Regions from separate parts of the Rhizobium zaerense genome, predicted to be linked through region 1. Evidence: predicted binding sites of a transcription regulator. Region 1 holds the regulator's gene; each other region holds the start of a gene.

Evidence for each region. The regulator PhoB, encoded in region 1, activates phosphate uptake and scavenging genes when phosphate is short. The targets are predictions, from matches to a motif close to TGTCATNNANCTGTCAT.
Region 2: a site for PhoB is predicted at 1,937-1,953, ahead of ACS4RR_RS07705 (acid phosphatase). Genes of this name have one in related genera too.
Region 3: a site for PhoB is predicted at 2,396-2,412, ahead of ACS4RR_RS02720 (NAD-glutamate dehydrogenase). Genes of this name have one in related genera too.

Annotation. Positions count from the first base shown of each region.
Region 1 covers NZ_CM132690.1:4,882,517-4,886,724, forward strand. The annotation lists gene ACS4RR_RS24120 (aspartate aminotransferase family protein) at 1-91, opposite strand, end outside; gene ACS4RR_RS24125 (GcrA family cell cycle regulator) at 512-1,045, shown strand; gene phoB (phosphate regulon transcriptional regulator PhoB) at 1,541-2,224, opposite strand; gene phoU (phosphate signaling complex protein PhoU) at 2,372-3,085, opposite strand; gene pstB (phosphate ABC transporter ATP-binding protein PstB) at 3,130-3,945, opposite strand; gene pstA (phosphate ABC transporter permease PstA) at 3,961-4,208, opposite strand, start outside.
Region 2 covers NZ_CM132690.1:1,626,568-1,630,775, forward strand. The annotation lists gene ACS4RR_RS07700 (hybrid sensor histidine kinase/response regulator) at 1-1,824, opposite strand, end outside; gene ACS4RR_RS07705 (acid phosphatase) at 2,004-3,908, shown strand; gene urtA (urea ABC transporter substrate-binding protein) at 4,103-4,208, shown strand, end outside.
Region 3 covers NZ_CM132690.1:553,774-557,981, forward strand. The annotation lists gene ACS4RR_RS02720 (NAD-glutamate dehydrogenase) at 1-2,189, opposite strand, end outside; gene pdxY (pyridoxal kinase PdxY) at 2,466-3,341, shown strand; gene ACS4RR_RS02730 (carbonic anhydrase) at 3,413-4,054, shown strand.

The sequences.
Region 1 (4,208 bases):
CAGTTTCGGTGATCAGCCATACGCCCTCGCCTCGCTCGAACCGCAGCGGGGCACGAGAATAGGTGTCATAAAGCGGCGCGGCTTCAGCCATGGCGCGATCTCCATCAAAGTTGCCGGGCAATGACTCCGGCTAAGGAAACCAGGCCCGAAAAATCAAAAATGCCGCCTTGCGGCGGCGAGTGGCACTATTTCCTTTTCGCGCTGCAATGTCAACAAAACGGCGCCCTTAGCGTATGCAGCAAGAGTGTACAGCGGCATTTCCAGTCATCAACAGGCATTATTGCAGAAATGACACGCAGGGGCAGCAAGTTGGGGAAAACTACGAATTCGATTCATCCGGATTCATGCGACTCTTGTCACGGAGTCAGGCTCACACTAGGTTAAAGATCAATTACTAGACTGCATGCGGCGGAACTAGTCACCAAAATTGATCAAGCGTTTCTTGTTTCGGAGCTCCCGGGACAACGGTGAGGGATTCTGCCATCACCAACGCAGAAGGTGGAGACAGGGCATGAACTGGACAGACGAGCGGGTCGAGAAACTCAAGAAACTTTGGGCCGAAGGACTGAGCGCCAGCCAGATCGCTGCGCAGCTTGGCGGGGTCAGCAGAAACGCGGTCATCGGCAAAGTGCACCGGCTGTGCCTTCCCGGCCGTGCCAAGGCCGGCGGCACCAACACCGCGGCGCGAACGCCGAAGCGCAATACCTCGGCGCCGCGCGCGCCGAACTACGCCTCACGGGTCACCACCCGCACCGTTACCCGCCAGCAGGGCGCGACCATGCTGAAGGAAGAGATCGAGATCGAAACGATCGAGGAAATGGAATACGTGCCGAGAGGCAATGTGGTCGTGCCGATTTCGCGACGCCTCGGCCTGACGGAGCTGACCGAACGCACCTGCAAGTGGCCGGTCGGCGATCCGCTGAAGGACGACTTCCATTTCTGCGGCTGCGAATCCCCCGACAATTCGCCTTATTGCGGCTATCACCAGAAGCTTGCCTACCAGCCGGTCAACGAACGCCGCCGGGCGGCAGCCCGGGCCAGCTGAGCGGGTGATCATTGCTAGAATGACGAAACGGGCCAAGTGGCCCGTTTTTTTGTAATTGGATGGAAGCTGTCGGGCGTTCAGTTCGTTGAGAACGCCGACTTGCCCTTATCCGGCTGCCGCCACCAACCAGGGTCGCGCCATGGGTCTCGACCCTTCCTCCGGTTCTCAAAGGGGCGAAGGGACATGCCGCAACATCTCGATTCCCTCTTCTCCCCTCGGGGAGAAGGTGCCCGTAGGGCGGATGAGGGGGGCCGGGGAAGCCGGTCTTTCTTATAACACCATGAGGGCTTCGACCGCGTTGGCGTCGTTTCGACCGTGTTCGGGGCGCAGCCGTTCGGCATGTGGGATAGGTTATCACGGAAAGAGTGTGCCGTGTGGCCCCCTCATCCGCCTGCCGGCACCTTCTCCCCGAGGGGAGAAGAGATTGTGCCGCAACCTTCTCCGTCCCCACCAACCTTTCGCAGGGCACGTCCCCCTCACCCAGAACGAAAGCCCTCAGGCTTCCATCGAATAGCCGGCGCCGCGGACGGTGCGGATGACGTCTTGCATGTTGGAGAAATTCAGCGCCTTGCGCAGGCGGCCGACATGGACGTCGACGGTGCGCTCGTCGACATAGATATCGTGGCCCCAGACGCCATCCAACAGCTGCGAGCGGGAGAAGACCCGGCCCGGCGACGACATCAGGAATTCCAGCAGGCGGAATTCGGTGGGGCCGAGGCGGACTTCACGGGTCTTGCGATGGACGCGATGAGTTTCGCGGTCGAGCTCGATGTCACCGCATTTCAGCACCGTCGACAGCACCTCGGGACGGGCGCGGCGCAGCATCGCCTTGACGCGGGCAACGAGTTCGGGAGTCGAGAAGGGCTTGACGACATAATCGTCGGCGCCCGTCGACAATCCGCGGACACGCTCGCTCTCTTCGCCGCGCGCCGTCAGCATGATAATCGGCAGGCGCTCGGTTTCCGGCCGCATGCGCAGCCGCCGGCAAAGCTCGATGCCGGAGACCCCGGGCAGCATCCAATCGAGGATAAGAAGATCTGGCGTGCGCTCCTGAAGCCGCATTTCGGCTTCGTCGCCACGAAGGATGGTATCGACCTCGAAGCCTTCCGCTTCGAGATTGTAGCGAAGAAGCACGCTGAGGGCTTCCTCGTCTTCAACAACTGCAACTCTCGGGATCATGCGTATCGGTCTCCTCGCGCATGATCCTTAAACCGGGGGTGATTTAAGCAATGCATCCTGCGCAAACTCAGAAATTGGCTGCGACCTCTTTGCGCGCCCGGACGGGCGCGCACGCAATTGACTGGTCCGGGCGCCTGGCCCGGACGGTTATTCCGTGACCGCGCCGACGGTGTTGGCGCTGTCGTCCTTCGGACGGTCGCCTTCCGGCTGCGCGCCTGTCGTCATGTAAAAGATCGTTTCGGCGATGTTGGTGGCGTGGTCGCCGATGCGCTCGATGTTCTTGGCGCAGAAGAGAAGATGCGTGCAACTGGTGATGTTGCGCGGATCTTCCATCATGTAGGTCAGGAGCTCGCGGAACAGCGAGGTGTACATCGCGTCGATCTCGTTGTCGCGTTCGCGGATCGCATTCGCCTTGTCGGCGGAACGATTGGTGTAGACGTCGAGCACTTCCTTGAGCTGGACGAGCGCCAGCTCGGACAGATGCTCGAGGCCGCGGGCGAGCTTGCGGGGAACGCCGGTGCTTTGGACGGCGATGACGCGCTTGGCAGTGTTCTTGCCGAGGTCGCCGACGCGTTCGAGATCGGCGGCGATGCGGATCGAACCCATGATTTCGCGCAGGTCCGCAGCCATCGGCTGACGGCGGGCAATGGTGACGATCGCCTTGTCGCCGATTTCGCGTTCGGCGTGATCGAGGATCACGTCGTCGGAGATGACCTTCTGCGCCAGCGCGGTATCGCCATTGACGAGCGCCCGGACGGATTCGGCGACCATCTGCTCGGCCAGACCGCCCATTTCGGAAATCCGCCTGGACAGGAACTTCAGATCATCATCATAAGCAGAATAAATATGTGTCGATGCCATGGGGCTTTATCCTCGAATAACGGGAAGGCTTGGTGTCGCCAAAATCAGCCGAAACGACCCATGATGTAGTCCTGGGTGCGCGGGTCGTCGGGATTGGTGAACATCTTGTCGGTGTCGTTTTCCTCGACAAGATTGCCAAGGTGGAACATGGCGGTGCGCTGCGAGACACGCGCGGCCTGCTGCATGGAGTGGGTGACGATGACGATCGTGTAGTTCTCGCGCAACTCGTGGATCAGTTCCTCGACCTTGGCGGTGGCGATCGGGTCGAGCGCCGAGCAGGGCTCGTCCATGAGGATGACCTCAGGGCTGACGGCAACGGCACGGGCAATGCAGAGGCGCTGCTGCTGACCGCCGGACAGGCCGGTGCCGGATTCATGCACGCGGTCCTTGACTTCGTTCCAGAGACCGGCGCGCTGCAGGCTGGTCTCGACGATCTGGTCGAGGTCGGCCTTCGACTTGGCAAGGCCATGGATGCGCGGGCCGTAGGAGACGTTTTCGTAGATCGTCTTCGGGAACGGGTTCGGCTTCTGGAAGACCATGCCGACGCGGGCGCGAAGTTCGACGACGTCGATATCGGGATCATAGATATCGTCGGTATCAAGCGTGATCTTGCCGGTGACGCGGCAGCCGTCGATCGTGTCGTTCATGCGGTTGAGGCACCGCAGGAAGGTTGACTTGCCGCAGCCGGACGGGCCGATCAGGGCGGTTACGGTGTTTTCGCGGACGTTCAGGTTCACATCGAAAAGCGCGCGCTTCTCGCCATAGTAAACCGAGACTTCCTTTCCGATCATCTTATACGGGACGTTGCTCATCTTGCGATCCAGCGCCTTTTCAACTGCAGCTTCCGTCAACATGTTCATGATGTTTAACTCCGTTTACCAGCGGCGCTCGAAGCGACGACGCAAGAGGATGGCGCCCATGTTCATGACGATCAGGAACAGGAGCAGGACGATGATGGCACCCGAAGTACGCTCAACGAAGGCACGTTCGGCCTCGTTGGCCCACATATAGACCTGTACGGGCAGAGCCGTCGAGGGATCGAGCGGTGTCGTCGGCGCGTTGGCGACGAAGGCGACCATGCCAATCAGGAGCAGCGGCGCGGTTTCGCCGAGCGCGTGCGCCA
Region 2 (4,208 bases), 1.7 Mb from region 1:
GCGGTTGACGACCTCGGCCGTTTCAGGCGAGGCGGCGGCGACCTGATGGGCGATCATCGCCAGGATGGCGCCGATGGCCGTCAATGCCAGCACGACGGCGACGCCATAGCGGCCGAGGCGTGTCGTCAGCTTCTCGATGATGGTCTGAGGCAGCAGCACCTTGGCGACGGTGCCGACTTGGGCGTTGAAACGGGCGGCCGGCTTGCACATGTCGTGGCAGCGGCTGTCGAGCGAACAGCAGAGCGAGCAGATCGGTGCGGCATAGGCCGGACACCAGGCCATGTCCTCCGGTTCGAAGGGATGTTCGCAGACCGAGCAGGTGATGCTCGTCAGGTTCTTCCAGCTGTGGCGTGGCTTGCGGGCGAGATAGAACTTGCCTTTGGTCGCCCAGGCGATGACAGGCGAGGCGATCAATGCGACGACGAGGGTGATATAGGGCGCGAGCGAGGCGGCAATATCGCCGAAGGCGCCGAAATGAGCGATCAGCGATACGGCCGCCGACAACGTCATGGCGCCGAGGCCGACGGGGTTGATGTCGTAGAGATGGGCGCGCTTGAACTCGATACCCGGGGGAGCAAGGCCCAGCGGCTTGTTGATGAAGAGATCAGCGGAGATCGTGCAGAGCCAGGCCATCGCAATGATCGAGAAGATGCCGAGTGTTTCCTCCAGCAGCCGGTAGATGCCGAGTTCCATCAGAAGCAGGGCGATTGCGACGTTGAACACCAGCCAGATGACGCGGCCGGGATGGCTGTGGGTCAGCCGCGAGAAGAAGTTCGACCAGGCGAGCGAGCCGGCATAGGCGTTCATCACGTTGATCTTCAGCTGCGAGACGACGACGAAAGCGGCCATCAACAGCAGCGCGGCATTGTGCCAGGGGACCATGTAGCCGAAGGCGGTCAGATACATTTGCGCCGGGTCGGCGGCGCGATCGAGGGGGACGCCCGAGGTGAAGGTCAGCACGACCAGAAATGAACCGGCAAGCAGCTTCGGCGCGCCGATGATGACCCAGCCGGGCCCGGCGAGAAAGATCGCCAGGCGGTGGCGCCACTTGCGCTGCGGGTCCGGCGGCAGGAAGCGCAGGAAGTCGGCCTGTTCGCCGATCTGCGACATCAGCGCCAGGATGACGGCGGAGGCAGCGCCGAATTCCACCAGATCGAATTCGGCGATGGTGCCGGGCGGACCGGAGGCATGGCGGATGCCGGCGAAGGCGCGCCAGAGATCGAATTTTTCCCAGTCCGACAAGGCGATGAAGATCAAGGGAAGGATATTCAGCACGATCCAAAAGGGCTGGGTCATCAGCTGGAACTTGCTGATCAGCCGCACGCCGTGCGTCACCAGCGGGATTACCATGACGGCGCTGATGATGTAGCCGATCCAGAGCGGGATGCCGAGGGTGAGCTCCAGCGCGCCGGACATGATCGATGCCTCGATCGCAAACAGCATGAAGGTGAAGCTCGCATAGATCAGCGAGGTGATAGTCGAGCCGATATAGCCGAAGCCCGCGCCACGCGTCAGAAGATCGATGTCGACGCCGTGGCGGATGGCGTAGCGGCTGATCGGCAGGCCGATCGCCAGCATGGCGACCGAGGCGACGATAATGGCGTAAAAGGCGTTGGTCGTGCCGTAGGAAAGAGTGATCGCGCCGCCGATCGCCTCCAGCGCCAGAAAGGAGATCGCGCCGATCGCCGTCTGCGAGATCCGCTGCGAGGAGAAATGGCGAGCGCTCTTTGCGGTGAAGCGCAACGCGTAATCTTCCAGCGTCTGGTTGGCGACCCAGCGATTGTATTCGCGTCTCACCGGAATGATGCGTTGGCGCGCTGCCATGTCTTCCTTTCCGGCATTCCGGTTGGGCTCATCGTCTCTCCGGCAGTTTTGGCGGGATGGTTGGGAAAGGCAAGAGGCGGGCACCGACAGGTTCACAGAATGGCAATATTTTTGCAATTGATCTGTCACATGAGAGCTCTAACTCTCCCGGCGTTCGTTCAAACATTTCGGGTATCACCATGTCTGTTTTAAGCCTTTGCCGCCTGAGCACCGCCCTCGTCTGCCTTCTTTCCATCGTGCCATCACTTGCCAGCGCCGAGCAGGCGACGGCGGCGAAAGCGCCTTATGCGCAGGCCGGAAACACCAACAAACGCGGTGACGCCTGCTTCTCGGCGGTGGACACCAATGCCGCCGTTCATCTTCTCTCCGGCTTCCTCGAAATCTGGACCCCGCGCACGCCTTTCGTCGATGCGGGTGTCGAAGCCCCGGCCAAGGATAATTGCCCGGCGGTCGCCAAGACGGATTGGGACGGCATTCCGTCCAGCAAGACCGACGGCCATATCGTCAACCAGGCCGTCCATGACGCCAACATCGCCTATGTCGTCAAAGCGACGCGGGCGCGGACGGCCGATCAGGCCGTCGCCGCCTATCTCGACGATCGGCGCGGCAAGAATGCCAGCATCGTCGATGGCCTCGGTCCGCTGACGGATGCCTGGAAGGCCGGCTCGAAGCAGACCACCACGATCACCGAGGTGGCAGCCGATGCGACGACGGTCAAATATGATGACAAGGGCAACAATCGCGGCGCCGGCAGCAAGCCGGACGCGGAAAACAAGATCGACGCCAACCCCGACATGGGACTTGCTATCGACTTCATCAACGCCGCCAGCGGTGACGGCTCGACAGAGCCGGCCAAACGCTATTTCAAATATGCCCGCCCCTACCGCTGGAGCCAGGACGTATCGGTCGTCCCAACGCTGGAGCCGGCCAAGGGCGGCAAGCCGGCCGAGGACGGCGGTTTCCCGAGCGGGCATACGGCGGAAGCCTGGCGGGATGCACTGGCCATGGCCTATCTCGTGCCGCAACGCTTTCAGGAAATGATCACGCGTGCCAGCGAGCTGGGCGAAGACCGCATCCTCGCCGGCATGCATTCTCCTCTCGACGTGATAGGCGGCCGCATGCTCGGCACAGCTACGGTCGTCTACAATCTGAACAACGCCGACAATGCCGCGCTGAAGAGCGATGCCTACGCCCAAGCGCAGTCATGGCTCGTCGCCAAGTCAGGCGTTGCGGATGCGGGTGCACTCGAGGTTGCGGCCCATGCAGCACCGTTGGCCGCAGACCGTTTCGCCGATCATGACGCCAATCGCGCCTACGTGCTGCAGCGCTTGAGCTACGGCCTGCCGACGATCCATGCGACCGATCAGCCGGCGCGCGTGCCGCAGGGCGCCGAAGCGCTTCTCGAAACGCGTCTGCCCTATCTGGGCGGCGAGCAGCGCCGCGCCGTGCTGAAGTCGACGGAGATCGCCTCCGGCTACCCGCTGCTCGACGATGCGGAAGGTTACGGCCGTCTCAACCTCTTTGCGGCGGCCGACGGTTACGGTGCGTTCGAACAGGACGTGACCGTGACGATGGACGCGGCAAAGGGCGGTTTCAATTCGATCGACACCTGGCGGAACGACATCACCGGCAATGGCAGGCTGGTGAAGCACGGCAGCGGCATTCTCGAGCTGTCGGGCGCCAACAGCTATACCGGCGGTACCGTGCTGGAAGAGGGCGCACTGATGGCCCTATCGCCGTCGGCCTTCGGTACAGGCGGCCTGACGGCCGACCGCGGTTCGCTCGTTCTGGCGGCGGAAAAGCCCGTGACCGTCGGCGGCGACTATCAGCAGCTTGCCACGGCCGTGTTGAAGCCGAGGCTAGGCGCGAACGGCGAGGGTACGCTGATCGTCCATGGCAAGGCGGTGCTGGCCGGCGAGCTCGATGTGACGCTTGCCGACGGGTTTGTCCCGACGCCCGGAACGAAGATCGAGATCCTGAAGGCGAGCGTCGTGACTGGCGCCCTCGAAAAGCTGACCGTCGCAGGCCATAGGGCGAGCCTCTCTTACGGTCCCACGTCGATCGTCTTGACGATCGACGGATAATTCCTCCCAGAGAATCGACAGGGCATCTCCCGCGGTGGGGGATGCCACCTCTCCCGGCCTGCTGCCTGTTTGCCCCCGGCGCCTACGTCAATCGACGTATGTGTTTTCGCGCTGCAGCACCCGATAGTTCTTTAAGCAACAGTTAATCTCCGTTTCCGGTCTGTTGCGGAACAAGAAGAGGGGAGTTCAACCAGATGAATCTCAAATCCACTATTACGGGCGCAGCGCTCGGCGCCATCATGGCGGCGTCGGCTGCCTTCGGCGGTGCAGTTGCCGCCGACGACACGATCAAGGTCGGCA
Region 3 (4,208 bases), 610 kb from region 1:
AGGATACGATCGTCGTCGAGGCTCGGCACGTCGGCAAGCTCGGCTTCTATCGCCTGGTGCAGTTCGGCAAGCTTCTTGACGCGAGCCTTTTCCGAAAGCGTAGTGTCGAGCGTGTCATGGAAGAGACGAAAGATAGCAGCGGCGACACCAGGATATTTGTCGAGGGTCGTTGCGATATAATCCTGCGAATAGGCGATGCCGGCCTGGCGGAGATAACGCGCATAGGCACGCAGAACGTTCGTCTCGCGCGCGGAGAGACCGGCTGAAAGGATCAGCCGATTGAAGCTGTCATTGTCGATCGTCCCGGCGAAGGCGGCGACGAAGCCTTCCTCGAGGGCGGCGCCGTAACGCTGCAGATCGATCTCTCCGCCATTGCGGGCCTCGAGTTCCATATCGTGCAGCACGACGAGTTTCTTTTCTCCATCGGCGGCCGGTACCCCGATGTCGAAGGTGCGTTCGCTGACGACATTGAAGCCGAGATTCTCGAGAAGCGGCACGCGGCGCGACAGCGCCAGCTGGCCGCCGGCGTGAAAGATCTTCAGGGAAAGGACGCGGCCCTGTTCTTCCTGACGATGGTAGAACTGGATGCGCAGCGGCTCGCCGGCGGCGCAGGCGCCGATATCGGCGAGGTCTGCCACGGTTTCCTCCGGAGTGAAGGAATCCTGGAAGGCTTGGTCGACTGATATCTTCGGCGCCTTGGCCCCGGCCAGCGCCTCGAAACGGTCGTCCCAGCGGGCGGTGATCTCGCGGATCACCTGCTCGAGCTTTGCCTGCGGAATGCGTGGCGTCTTACCGCCGGAGCGGCCGATGATGAAATGCACGCGCGCCACGCCCCCTTCCGGGAAAGCCGGGTAATAGGCAGAGACACGGCCGTCATAGACGGTCTTCAGATAGGTGCCGATCCGTTCGCGGACGATCGAGTCATATTCCTCGCGCGGCACGTAGACGATCACCGAGACGAAGCGGTCGAAATGGTCGATGCGCGGCAGGACGCGCACGCGCGGCCGATCGGCCAGGTCGTTGATCTGCTCGGCAAAACTTGCGAGCAGCGTCGTGTCGATCTGGAAAAGGTCGTCGCGCGGATAGGATTCCAGCGTGTTGTCGAGCATGCGGCCCGAATGGCTCATCGGATCGAAGCCGAAATGTTCCTTCACCTTCTCGATCTTGGACCGCAGCAGCGGGATTTCGGAGGCAAGCGACGTATATGCCGTCGAGGTGAAAAGGCCGACGACGCGCAGTTCGCCGGTGACGTTGCCCTCGGCGTCGAAACGTTTGACGCCGACATAATCCATATAGGCGCGGCGATGGACGATCGATTTCACATTGGCCTTGGTGACGATCAAAAAGTCGGGGCCGTCGAGGAAGGCGAGGATCTCAGGCGTGGTGGTCACAGCGTCCTTGCCCGTGCGCAGCACCAGAACATCGGGATTGGAGAGGATGCCGAGGCCAGCACCCTTGTCGCGCTCAACCTTGGCGTCAGCGCCTTTGCCCGAATAGACATATTCGCGCATGCCGAGAAACGTAAAATTCTCGTCGCGCAGCCAGGTCAGGAAGGCCACCGCCTCGGCATGTTCGGCCTTCCTACGGCCGGCGGCATTCGCCGAAAGCTCGGCGATCACCCCGTCGAGCTTGGCAAGCATCGGCTTCCAGTCGGACACCGACAGGCGGACCTGTTCGAGCACTTTTTCGATGCGTTTGACGAGATCGGCCGCCTGGGCGGAATTGAGCGGCGCAACATGAAGCTGGATATGGCTGACGCGGTTGGCCGGATCGCTCGGGTGATCGGCAGAATAAAGCGCCGGCGCCTTGCCCTTCTCCATGACCAGGATGGGATGCACGGCCATGAATAGGTCGCGATAGGTGCTCGTCACTTCGCCCATGACCGATTCAAACAGAAAAGGCATATTCTGGTCGGTGACTGACAGCACCGAGACCGCGATGCCACCAGGCGTCACATCGGCAATCGTGTCGATGCTGACGCGGGGCGCCTTGCCGTTCCAGGCGGCGAGTTCCTTTGCCGAATGCACGGCGGAGAGTGCCAGCATTTCCGGCGTATAGAGTTCGAGATCGTCATTGCTTGCCCGGCCGAAGAGAATTGCCGGATCGAGATGCGCCTCGCCTGTCGCCTTGGCGATCTTGCGCGCGCTTTCGATCTGCTTTTCCCGTTTCGGATTGTTTCTGGCAGCCATGGATCGCCTCCCTCAATGTCTGATTTTTTGCAAGCTAGCAGAAGATTCTTCGAAAAAATCTCTAAAAGAGAGGTCCGAAGGATTGTTTTGACGCTTTATTGGCGCTGGAAACGAGAGTTTGTAAGAAATTTTCCGATTTCTTTGCCAAACGAAAGCGAAAGTCGCGTCTTCCGGTTTTTCGTTCCGCCGGACATTTCCATGCTCGCGTGAAGAATGGTTGACAGCGTGGCGTCAAAAAGATCATCAAACGCGGTCATCATTCGGATCTTGGGTATCATGTCGGAAAATGCAGCGGGCGCAGTCATCGTCATTTCGAGCCATGTGGTCCGGGGCTCGGTTGGCAATCGGGCGGCGGTGTTTGCATTGGAGACGCTCGGTCATCCGGTCTGGGCGCTGCCGACCATCGTGCTGCCTTGGCATCCCGGCCACGGCCGCTCGACACGGCTGACTTTCGCCGAAGCGGATTTCGACGCGGCGATCGACGATCTGATCCGCGCGCCCTGGATCGGCGAAGTCAAGGCAGTGCTTTCAGGCTATTTCGGCAATGCCGCCCAGGCGCGCTCCGTCGCCCGGCTGATCGGTGCGCTCAGGCAAAACAATCCTGAGCTGCTTTATGTCTGCGATCCTGTCATGGGCGATCTCGGCGGACTTTATGTGCCGGAAGCGACCGCAGAGGCCATTCGCGATCATCTCATTCCGCTCGCCTCGCTGGCGACGCCGAACCGCTACGAGCTCGCATGGCTTTCGGGGGCGGCCCTCGAAGACAACAGCACGATCATGGAGGCGGCGCTCGCGCTCGGACCATCGCGCATGCTCGTCACTTCAGCCGTGCCGATGATGGCGGGCGGTACCGGCAATCTTTATCTGTCCGGTCGCCACGCGCTTCTTGCCGAGCACCGCGTCGTCGAAAACCCGCCGAATGGTCTCGGCGACCTGCTGGCCGCCGTCTTCCTGTCGCGCCTGCTTTCCGGGCTCGAGGACGAAAAGGCGCTACAGCTTGCCACCGCCAGCGTCTTCGAGGTTCTTGCGCGTGCCGTCAAGCGCGGCAGCAACGAGTTGATGCTGGCAAGCGATGCTTCCAGCCTTTCGACGCCGATGGCCATGGTGCAGATGCGCCGGCTCATGCACCCGGCGCAGCGGCGGAAAAAATGACGCATTTGCCGATATGTTCATTTTGCAGTGCAGCAGTTGATCTTGTCTTCCGCGCGCGCTAATCCAGAAGCATGCAGCGTTTTCCAACACCTCTTCTGGACGGCTATCGCAACTTCATGAACGGGCGTTATGCCGACGCCCGCGACAGGTATCGGCAGCTTGCCGAAAACGGTCAGGACCCCCATACGCTTGTCATTGCCTGTTCGGATTCCCGCGCGGCACCGGAGCTGATCTTCGATGCCGGTCCGGGCGAGCTCTTCGTCATTCGCAACGTCGCCAACATGGTGCCGCCCTACGAGCCGGACGGCCATTTCCACTCGACCTCGGCCGCGCTCGAATTTGCGGTACAGGCGCTGAAGGTCTCGGATATCGTCGTGATGGGCCATGGACGCTGCGGCGGCATCCGCGCAGCGCTCGACCCGAATGCCGAACCGCTGTCGCCTGGCGATTTCATCGGCCGTTGGATGTCGCTGGTCAGACCGGCCGCCGAGCAGATCCAGAGCAACGACGTGATGACGGCGGCCGAGCGGCAGACGGCGCTTGAGCGTGTCTCCATCCGCAATTCCATCAACAATCTCAGAAGCTTCCCCGACATCAAGGCTCTCGAGGAAGCGGGAAGCCTTCATCTCCACGGCGCCTGGTTCGACATTTCGACCGGTGAACTCTGGGTCATGGACGCCGAGACACGCGACTTCATTCGTCCCGAAATCTAGGGATATTCCGGTTTATCAGTTTTTTAAGGATTGTTGCTAAGCTCGCCGTCAATTGGTCGCGCACGACCGACGTTTTGATCAGCGTGGCGATTGTCCGGCGGCGGCTTTGATTCCCGCGTATGAAAAACGCCGCATATCGCAGCGGCGTTTCGAG